3 regions of the Agromyces sp. NBRC 114283 genome follow, and region 3 is predicted to be linked to each of the others. Evidence: predicted binding sites of a transcription regulator. Region 3 holds the regulator's gene; each other region holds the start of a gene.

Region 1 (3,268 bases), 350 kb from region 3:
GCCGCTCGGCGGGGGAGGCACCTCGCTCGGACGGCCGTCCGAGTTCTGCGCGACCCAGCCGCGGTCGACCATGAAGACGTCGCCGTTGTCGAGCCGGAACGGCGTGACCACCTCGAAGCCCGTCGTGCCGGAGAAGGGTCGGTTGCGGACGACGACCTCGTCCTCCGCGAGGTACTCGCCACGGAGCTCGACGACCTGCCAGCGCTGCTCGACGTCGAAGGCGTCGAGCTCGGGGAGCGCCTCGGCCAGCGGGATCGGATCGGCGTCGTAGTTGGCGTCGATGCGGGCCACCTCCGCGAGGGCCTCGGCACGGCGGTTCAGCTGCCAGGTGCCGAGGGCGGAGCACACGATCGCGAACACGATCACGAGGGCGAGGTACCCGGCCCAGCGCGGGGCGATCAGGAAGCGCCAGCGGCTCATTCATCTCCTCCGGGAGCGGCGGCCGGTGCGACGAACCGGCTGACGGCGACGGGAAAGCTGCGGGCCTCGACGAAGCCGCGCAGGTACTCGACGTGGTCGTCGCAGGCGAGCCAGGTCTTGGTGCGGCCGTCGGTGTGGATGCGCGGATTGCTCCACTCGACCCGCCACCGCGCGGGCGCGCTGCAGCCGGCCCGCGAGCAGACGGCTTCGGCCGGGCCGCCGCCCAGTCCGCCGATCATGCTGCGCCCCCGGCAGATGAATCGGGTCGGTCGGCGTCGTCGCCGCGGGTCTGCGTCGGCGCGGCGGGAAGCGCCCGCTCGGGGGAGACGATCTGCCCCGCGCGGCCGGAGCCCTGCGCGTTGGCGAGCACGACGGCGACGTAGGGCAGGAAGATCGCCCCCGCCGCGAAGATCGCGAGCCACCAGCCCTGCACGAAGAGCATGGCGAAGATGCACCCGACACGGATCGTCATCGCGATCGTGTACTTGAGCATGCGCGCGCGCCGCTCCTGATCGGGGGAGGGCGGCAGCGAGGTGATCGACTGCTGCTTCATGATGGTCGCCGGGCTCTGACGGCGCTCCTCCTCTCAAGCCTACGTCCGTCTCGGCCGAGCGGATGCCGGGAATGGACGACGTTCTATGCTGGGACGGGCCTCGGGCGAGGTCCGCCTTCTCTTCCGACTCGAAATGGAGCCGATATGACGACGAGCCGCACCGTGCTGGTGACCGGGGGCAACCGGGGGATCGGATACGCGATCGCCGAGGAGTTCCTCGCGCAGGGCCACCGGGTGGCCGTCACGGCGCGCTCGGGCGAGGGTCCCGCCGGCTCGCTGACGGTTCGCGCCGATGTCACCGACAGCGAGTCGGTCGACCGCGCCTTCGCCGAGATCGAGGCGGAGCTCGGGCCGGTCGAGGTCGTCGTCGCGAACGCCGGCATCACCCGCGACACGCTGCTCATGCGGATGAGCGACGAGGACTTCGAACAGGTCGTCGACACCAACCTCGGGGGCGCGTTCCGCGTGGTGAAGCGCGCCTCGAAGGGCATGCTGAAGGCCCGCTTCGGCCGGGTCGTGCTCATCTCCAGCGTCGTCGGCCTCTACGGCTCCGCCGGGCAGGTCAACTACTCGGCGTCGAAGGCCGGCCTGGTCGGCATGGCTCGCTCGCTCACCCGCGAGCTCGGCGCGCGCGGCATCACCGCGAACGTCGTGGCGCCCGGCTTCATCGAGACCGACATGACGGACGCCCTCCCCGAGGCGCAGCAGGCCGAGTACAAGAAGAACATCCCCGCCGGCCGCTTCGCGGTGCCGAGCGAGGTCGCGAAGGTCGTCGCGTGGGTCGCCTCCGACGACGCCGCGTACATCTCGGGCGCCGTCATCCCCGTCGACGGCGGCCTCGGGATGGGGCACTGAGCGGAGCTGGCCTCACGCGTGTCTTGCGTGGCGCGCCTGGTCCGACGTCTTCGAGTTCGCAAGCGCGCCACTTTGGTGGTGAGTTTCGAAGCTGTGTTCGATAGTGTCGGGGTATGCCCGATGCGCTGCACCCCGACGACCCGGCCGACCCGGCCGCGGTCAGTGCTGCCGAGTGGGCTGAGGCTGAGTGGGCTGATCCTGATTGGCCGTCGTTGGATGGGTGGCGGGTCGCGTCGGCCGCTGGCGGGTCGCGGGCCGTGTTCGCCGAACTCCAGGCCACGCTGGATGCCGCCGAGGGCGCCCAGTTGGAAGCGAATCGCATGCAGGCCGTGCAGCTCGACGCGTACCGGCAGGCGTTCGCGCTCGCCGACACCCACCCCGAACTCTACGTCCACCCCGACGCGCACCACACCGAGTCCCGCGGCGGCATCCCGGTCGCAGAGCTCGCCGCCCGCTCGGTCGCGGCGGAACTGTCGATGCGGCTGCAACTGCCGGCCGCGACGATCCGCAACCGTGCCCACCACGCTGCTGTCGCCCACCGGTATCTGCCCCGCCTGTGGGCGAGGTTCCGTGACGGCATCGCCTCGTACGCCGAGGTACGTGCCGCGCTCGACACCCTCGACGGAGTACCCCTCAACGACCCGCACCGCACCCCGGCCGATGCCGCCCGGCACGCCGCCGCACTCGCAGAGTTCGACGACACCCTCGCCGGTCTTGCCGGCACGATCCCGTTGCCCCGGTTCCGGCAGCGTGCCCGACGGCTCCGCACCCGACTCGAACCCCCAGAGACCGCAGCAGCCCGACACCAGCGCGCCCACACCACCCGACGGCTGATCCTCGAGCCCGCCCCCGACGGGATGGCGTGGATCAGCCTCTACGTCTCCGCCGTCGACGCGGCCCGCATCCACGCCCGCGTTCACGCCACCGCCACCCACCAGTCAGGCCAGCCCGGTGAGACCCGAACCCTCGACCAAGTCCGCGCCGACACCGCGACCGACTGGCTCACCGGCCACGGAACCCCCACCGCCGTGCGCACCGAGATCCTCATCACCATCCCCGCCTTCACCCTCACCCGCACCACCCCACCCGACGGCAGCTACACGCCGGCCGAGCTCGACGGCCACGGCCCCATCGACGACGACACCGCCCGACACCTCTTCGCCCACGCGCCCACCTTCCTCCGCCTGATCACCGACCCCATCACCGCCGCCCCACTCACCCTGGACCGCACCCGATACCGCACCACCACCGCCCAACGCCGCTGGCTCACCCACCACTACGGCACCTGCACCAGACCCGGCTGCACCAGACCCGCCCACCAAAGCGACCTCGACCACCTCCACCCCTGGGCCGCAGGCGGCCCCACCAACACCACCAACCTCGCCCCCACCTGCCGCACCGACCACACCCTCAAACACCACACCAAGTTCCGCATCACCC
Region 2 (3,268 bases), 1.5 Mb from region 3:
GGTCGAGGTGCGCGGGTGGAACGAACCAGCTGCGCCCGTCGCGGACTCGGATGATCCAGCCGTCGTCGTGCACCCGATGATGGTGGTGGCTGCAGAGCAGGATGCCGTTGTCGAGGTCGGTCGGTCCGCTGTCGCGGTTCCACCACGCGATGTGGTGCGCTTCAGTATGGCTCGGCGGCCGCATGCATCCGGGCCAGGCGCATCCGCCGTCACGCTCGGCGAGTGCGACTTTCTGCGCGGGTGTGAAGAGTCTGGCGGAGCGGCCGAGCTTGAGGGGCAGTTCCCCTCGACCGATCAGCATGGGCGAGATGCCCGCCGAGCTGATGAGCTCTCGGACCGTTTCCAATGAGACCGGCTGCTCGATGCCGTCGATGGATGCGGCACCCCGCCCGGCGGCGAGCGCCTCGGCATCGGCACGGACCACGACCGTCACGGAGCGGAGCGTCGGAACGTTGGAGCAGCCCAGGGCGTGGCGGGCGAGATCAGTGAGCGCATCGGCATTCAGCTGCGCGACCGTGCGTGTCTCCGACGTCGCCTGATCGCCCTCCGTCTCGGCTGGCCGTGGAGCCCGGGCGTCGCGCGCGCGGTGCAGCTCGGCGCTGACGAGCGCGTCGATCGCGGACTTCACGAGGGCGCCGCTCACTGGGTCGAATGCGCCGCGCACATTGACCATGCCCGCTCGGTCCTGCCAGATGCGGAGCCCGCGCCTGGCGCGCAGCTCGTCTTCGCGCGGCTTGACGCCATCGGGATCGAGCCGCGCTTCGAGCCGCTTCACGAGCAGGCCCAGGCCGTCGACCCCGACGACCGGGGCACGCTCGACGAGAAACGCCTCGGATGCCGCGAGCTCCTCGGGGTCGGCTCGCACTTCGACCCGGTCGAGGAACCGCCGGATCACGTCGGCCGCCTCGATACCCACGACACCGTCGTGAAGCGCACGCGCCAGCGAAGGCCGCTTCGGCGGCAGCAGCTCGGCCGTGAAGGAGGAGCGCGTAGCCGTGGCGCGGCCGACCGCGACGAGCCGGGCCGCCTCGACGTATCGACCAGCAGTGAGGTGTGCGATCAGCCGCTCGGGCGTGGTGAAGCCTCGCGCCTTCGCGAGGTCGTCGCCGGCGATGCCGCTGCAGCGATCGTCGAGCTCGGCCGCCACCCTCGCCTGCAGCGACTCCGCGAGCCGGGAAAGGCCCGCGATCGCCTCGGCCACCCGCACCAATCCGTCGTCGCTCATCGCTCGCACATCGCCCTCGGGCTGCGAGCTCGCACGCGTGAGCGCACCCTGCCACACCGCCTCGACGGCGGAGGCGGCCGCACTGAACGCGGCGAGTGCCGCCGGAGCGGTGCTGGAGTTCGTCATGCCTCCATCGTCCCAAACCGGCCACGAGATTCGAAGCTCTGTTCGACGATCGCGCCACTTCGAGATCGCGCCACTTCGGGCTAGGCGCGGGCGAGCGAGTCAGCGAGGCTGTCTCGCACGCACCGGGGTGACGAAGCGACCGATCACCGCGCGACGCCGCCCCGGACACCATCCAGACAGCTGAGAGAAGGGCCCCGAACATGCAGAACTCCCCCAGCCGAGCCAAGGGAAGGGCGCGCCCACCGCCTACCCCTGGCGCGAGGCGTACTCCGGCGCGAGCGACAACGCACTGAACGTGAACGGGCGGTCGACGCGGATGAATCCGAGCGGACAGTGCTTGACGCCCGCGGGGATGAAGGCGGAGCCGGACGTCGTGATGATGCGGCGCTCACCCTCGATCTCGAGATAGATCTCGGCGCCGAGATCCCGGGGGTTCTCGGGGTCGCTGCCCGTCCAAGTGAGCACCTCGTCGTAGTCGTGCACGTGCTCGCGCACCCACGGCGTCTCCTGATCGACCTCGGTGATCCAGACGTGCGTCATGTGAATCGTGCTCTCGGCCTGCGTCAGTCGGCCGACGAGCTCGAACCCCTCGCCGATGTTGTCCGGGTCGGGGATTCCGGCGGCTTCGCCTTCGTCGGTCCAGACGACGTCGAGCAGCGGGAGGGTCGTGTTCAGGAGTTCGTCGATGCGCGCCATGTCCTGACGCTAGGCGCGAACGAAGGACGGATGAAAGGCCGAGCGCGGGACTGTGCAGCGAACGGCAAGCCGTGATGCACGCCCAGTCAAGGCTCCAGCCGCAGGTACGGCTGCACGCCCGGGGACGGCTGCACGGCCATGCACGGCCGCACCCCCAGGCACGACCACACGCCCATGCACGACCGCACCCCCAGGCACGGCTGCACGCCCGCGCCCGCGCCCACGCTCGACCGCACGCCTACAACCGCACGAACGCCACGTCGCCGAGCACGGCCGTGCCTGCTTCGGCCGACGCCTCGAGATCGACGACGGCGCGAATCCGCCAGTCGTGGTGGCCCGCGGGGTCGTCAACGGTCTGCTCGGCGCGCCAGATCCCGGCCGAGGCATCCGATTCGTCGATCGTGACGAGTCGAGGCGAGCGCGCGGCGGGTCCGGTGCCGATGGCATCGTGCTCGGCGTAGTAGGCGTCGAGGGCGTCCGGCCAGCCGGCGTCGGGGTCGAGCTCGACGAGCTCCTCCTCCCGATCGAGGGCGGCGAGCTGCACGCGCCGGAACAGCTCGTTCCGCACGAGCACCGTGAACGCCCGCCGGTTCGTGACGACCGAGGGCGGCGCGGGCGGCACGACGGGCGCCTCGTCCTCGGGCAGGTGCGCGGCGGGGTCGATCAGTTCGGCCCACTCGTCGACGAGGCTCGAGTCCACCTGGCGCACGAGCTCGCCGAGCCATTCGATGAGGTCGAGCAGCTCCTCGTTCTTCGCCTCCTCCGGCACGGTCTGCCGGATAGCGCGGAACGCGTCGGAGAGGTACCGCAGCACGAGCCCCTCGCTCCGGGCGAGCTGGTACAGCGCGACGTATTCCCCGAACGACATGCTGCGCTCGAACATGTCCCGCACCACGGTCTTCGGCCGCAGCTCGAAGTCGCGCACCCAGGGCTGGCTCGCCGCGAAGCGTTCGAAGGCGTGCGTGAGCAGCTCCTCGAGCGGCTTCGGCCACGTGACGTCCTCGAGGCGCGCCATCCGCTCCTCGTACTCGATCCCCTCTTGCTTCATCGCCGCGACGGCCTCGCCGCGCGCGCGGAACTCCTGCTGCGAGAGGATCGGCCGCGGGTCGTCGAGCGTCGACTCGATGATCGAGACCACGTCGAGGGCGTAGTGGCCGGTGCCCTGCTCGCTCGTCTCGGCGTCGAGCAGTTCTATCGCGGCGAGCGCGAACGGCGAGAGGG
Region 3 (3,268 bases):
GCGGGTAAGACGCTCGTCGCGGGCGTCATCGACGGGCGGAACATCTGGCGGGGCGACCTCGCGGCGGCGTTCGACCGCGCGGTCGCGCTCGAGGGGCTGGCCGGCTCGCTCGCGATCGCGAGCTCCACCTCGCTCCAGCACGTGCCGCACGACCTGGCCGACGAGCAGCGGCTCGACCCGCGCCTCGCGAGCTGGCTCGCGTTCGCCGATCAGAAGGTCGCCCAGGTCGCGACGCTCGCGCGCGGGCTCGCGCACGGCCGTCAGGCGATCGAGTCGGAGCTCGCGGATGCCTCGGCCGCCCTCGTCGACCGGGCCGGCGCGCCCGGGGTGCGGGTGCCGGCGGTCCGCGAGCGGCTGGCCGCCCTCTCGGACGCTGACTTCGCCCGCGTCGACTACGACGCCCGCGTCGAGGCCCAGCTCGACCTCGGGCTGCCGGAGCTGCCGACCACGACGATCGGCTCCTTCCCGCAGACCGGCGAGCTCCGGCGCGCTCGCGCCGCGCTCGCGAGCGGCGAGCTCGACGATGCGGGCTACCGCGCGATCATCGAGCAAGAGATCGAGCGGGTCGTGCGCCTCCAGGAGGAACTCGGCCTCGACGTGCTCGTGCACGGCGAGCCGGAGCGCAACGACATGGTGCAGTACTTCGCCGAGCTGCTCGACGGCTTCGCGGTGACCGAGCACGGCTGGGTGCAGTCCTACGGCTCGCGCTGCACGCGCCCGTCGATCCTCTGGGGCGACGTCTCCCGCCCCGCCCCGATGACCGTCGGCTGGTCGGCCTACGCGCAGTCGCTGACCCAACGGCACCTGAAGGGGATGCTGACGGGGCCCGTGACGATCCTGGCCTGGTCGTTCGTGCGTGACGATCAGCCGCTCGGCGACACCGCGCGCCAGGTGGGCCTCGCGCTCCGCGACGAGGTCGCGGACCTGGAGGCCGCCGGCATCCGGATCATCCAGGTCGACGAGCCCGCGCTCCGGGAGCTGCTGCCGCTCCGCCGCGCGGAGCAGCCGGCCTACCTCGAGTGGTCGGTCGGCGCGTTCCGGCTCGCGACGGCCGGGGCCGCACCGGCGACGCAGGTGCACACGCACCTCTGCTACTCCGAGTTCGGCGTCGTCATCGACGCCATCCGGGGGCTCGACGCCGACGTCACGAGCATCGAGGCCGCGCGCAGCCGCATGGAGGTGGTCGAGGACCTCGGCCGCAGCGGCTTCGACCACGGCGTGGGTCCCGGCGTGTACGACATCCACTCGCCCCGGGTGCCCGGTGAGGACGAGGTCCGCGAGCTCCTGGAGCGCGCGGTGGCCGAGGTGCCGGCGTCGCGGCTCTGGGTGAACCCGGACTGCGGGCTGAAGACGCGCGGCTACGACGAGACGGTCGCCTCGCTCACGCACCTCGTCGGAGCCGCCCGCTCGGTGCGGGAGTCGCTCGCCCGCGGCTGAGTGGGCTGGCCGGTCGCGGCGCTGTGCACGCGGAACGGCCCGGGATGCGAGGCATCCCGGGCCGTTCCTGGCGTCTGGGGGCCTCAGACTGCGCGGAGCACCGCGACGACCTTGCCGAGCACCTCGGCGTCGTCGCCCAGGATCGGCTCGAAGGCGCTGTTGCGGGGGAGCAGCCAGGTGTGGCCGTCGCGCTGCCGGAAGACCTTCACCGTGGCCTCCTCGTCGAGCATGGCCGCGACGATCTCGCCGTTCTCCGCGGTGCGCTGCGAACGCACGACAACCCAGTCGCCGTCGCAGATCGCCGCGTCGACCATGGAGTCGCCGACGACCTTCAGCATGAACAGCTCGCCCTTGCCGACGAGCTGGCGGGGAAGCGGGAAGACCTCGTCGATCTGCTGCTCGGCGGTGATCGGGATGCCGGCGGCGATGCGGCCGACGAGCGGCACCATCGCGGCGTCGCCGACCGGGATGGGCTCGCCGTCGCTCGGCTGGCGCTCCTCGGTGCCGGGGAGCTCGATCAGCACCTCGAGCGCGCGGGGCCGGTTCGGGTCGCGCCGGAGGTAGCCGGCCAGCTCCAGCTGGTTCAGCTGGTGGGTGACGCTCGAGAGCGAGGACAGGCCCACGGCGTCGCCGATCTCGCGCATGCTCGGCGGGTAGCCCCGCGTCGCGACCGAGCGCTGGATGACCTCGAGGATCGAGATCTGCTTCGCGCTCAGGCTCTTGCGGCGGCGCGCACGTGCGGCCGGTTTGCTGCCCTCGGTCTCGGTGCTCACGTGCTGACGCCCCTCGTCGGCGGTCTTGCGACCGGAATGTCGGTGGTCCCTGATGGACTCTGTTCTGACATTCGAAACTGTATCCGCGCAACGCGGGTGCGGCAAACATTCCTTCGAGTGTGTCGCGAATCCGATGCGGCGCAATGTTCGAAGAACGGCTTGCAGATTCGAACAATCGAAGATAGATTCGGAACACAGCTTCGCATCCGGCCCTCCCGGCCGAGGGCCGGGTGCGATTCTCCTGGAGGTGTTGAGATGAGCGCAGTCATGGCGAGCGGTGCCGAGTTCACCGCGAACGGTTTCGCAGGTGCCCGCACGCGGCTCCGACTGACTCGACGCGGTCGCGTCGTCTTCACGACCCTCGGCGCGCTCCCGCTCGTCATCTGGGCCGCGTTGAGCGTGCTCGGTGCCGGCGTCGCGGCGGCGGACGACGCCGTCGGCGGCTCGGGCGCGAGCTTCGACTACGTCACGGTCGGCGCCGGCGACACCCTGTGGGAGATCGCCGAGGCGACCGACCCCGGTGCTGATCCGCGGGTGGTCATCGACGACATCATCCGACTCAACGGGCTCGACTCCTCGGTGGTCGAGCCGGGCCAGCGCCTGGCCCTTCCCGCCGCGAACTGAGCGCTCCGGTGCCGCCTCAGCGCGGCGTCACGGCGCGGAGTCACAGGGGGTCGCGCATCACTAGCATGAAGTGGTGACGAGCTTCGAAGATCTGCCCATCCGCGACGACCTCAGGGGGCGCTCGCCCTACGGCGCTCCGCAGAAGGTCGTTCCGGTCGCCCTCAACGTGAACGAGAACACGCATCCGATCCCCGAGGACGTCGCGCACGACATCGTCGCGCGGGTCGCGGCGGCCATCCTCCAGCTGAACCGCTACCCCGACCGCGAGTTCACCGAACTGCGCGAGGCCTTCGCCCGCTATCTCGGGCACGGGCTCACGCCCGAGCAGATCTGGGCGGCGAACGGCTCGAACGAGGTGCTGCAGCACCTGCTGCAGGCGTTCGGGGGGCCGGGGCGCCGGGCGCTCGGCTTCTCGCCCACGTACTCGATGTACT

What was found. Region 3 encodes LexA, which represses DNA repair genes until DNA is damaged. Its sites were predicted from a motif close to TCGAACANNTGTTCGA; they were not measured.
Region 1: QSJ60_RS11380 (HNH endonuclease signature motif containing protein) is a predicted target of LexA. The motif match lies at 1,914-1,929, and genes of this name have one in related genera.
Region 2: QSJ60_RS05510 (HNH endonuclease signature motif containing protein) is a predicted target of LexA. The motif match lies at 1,382-1,397, and genes of this name have one in related genera.

What each region holds. Positions count from the first base shown of each region.
Region 1 covers NZ_BSQP01000001.1:2,355,579-2,358,846, forward strand. The annotation lists gene QSJ60_RS11360 (SURF1 family cytochrome oxidase biogenesis protein) at 1-420, opposite strand, end outside; gene QSJ60_RS11365 (hypothetical protein) at 417-659, opposite strand; gene QSJ60_RS11370 (DUF3099 domain-containing protein) at 656-973, opposite strand; gene QSJ60_RS11375 (beta-ketoacyl-ACP reductase) at 1,118-1,828, shown strand; gene QSJ60_RS11380 (HNH endonuclease signature motif containing protein) at 1,942-3,268, shown strand, end outside.
Region 2 covers NZ_BSQP01000001.1:1,161,600-1,164,867, reverse strand. The annotation lists gene QSJ60_RS05510 (HNH endonuclease signature motif containing protein) at 1-1,225, opposite strand, end outside; gene QSJ60_RS05505 (hypothetical protein) at 1,598-2,047, opposite strand; gene QSJ60_RS05500 (DEAD/DEAH box helicase) at 2,286-3,268, opposite strand, start outside.
Region 3 covers NZ_BSQP01000001.1:2,704,555-2,707,822, reverse strand. The annotation lists gene metE (5-methyltetrahydropteroyltriglutamate--homocysteine S-methyltransferase) at 1-1,437, shown strand, start outside; gene lexA (transcriptional repressor LexA) at 1,521-2,210, opposite strand; gene QSJ60_RS13055 (LysM peptidoglycan-binding domain-containing protein) at 2,466-2,834, shown strand; gene QSJ60_RS13050 (histidinol-phosphate transaminase) at 2,908-3,268, shown strand, end outside.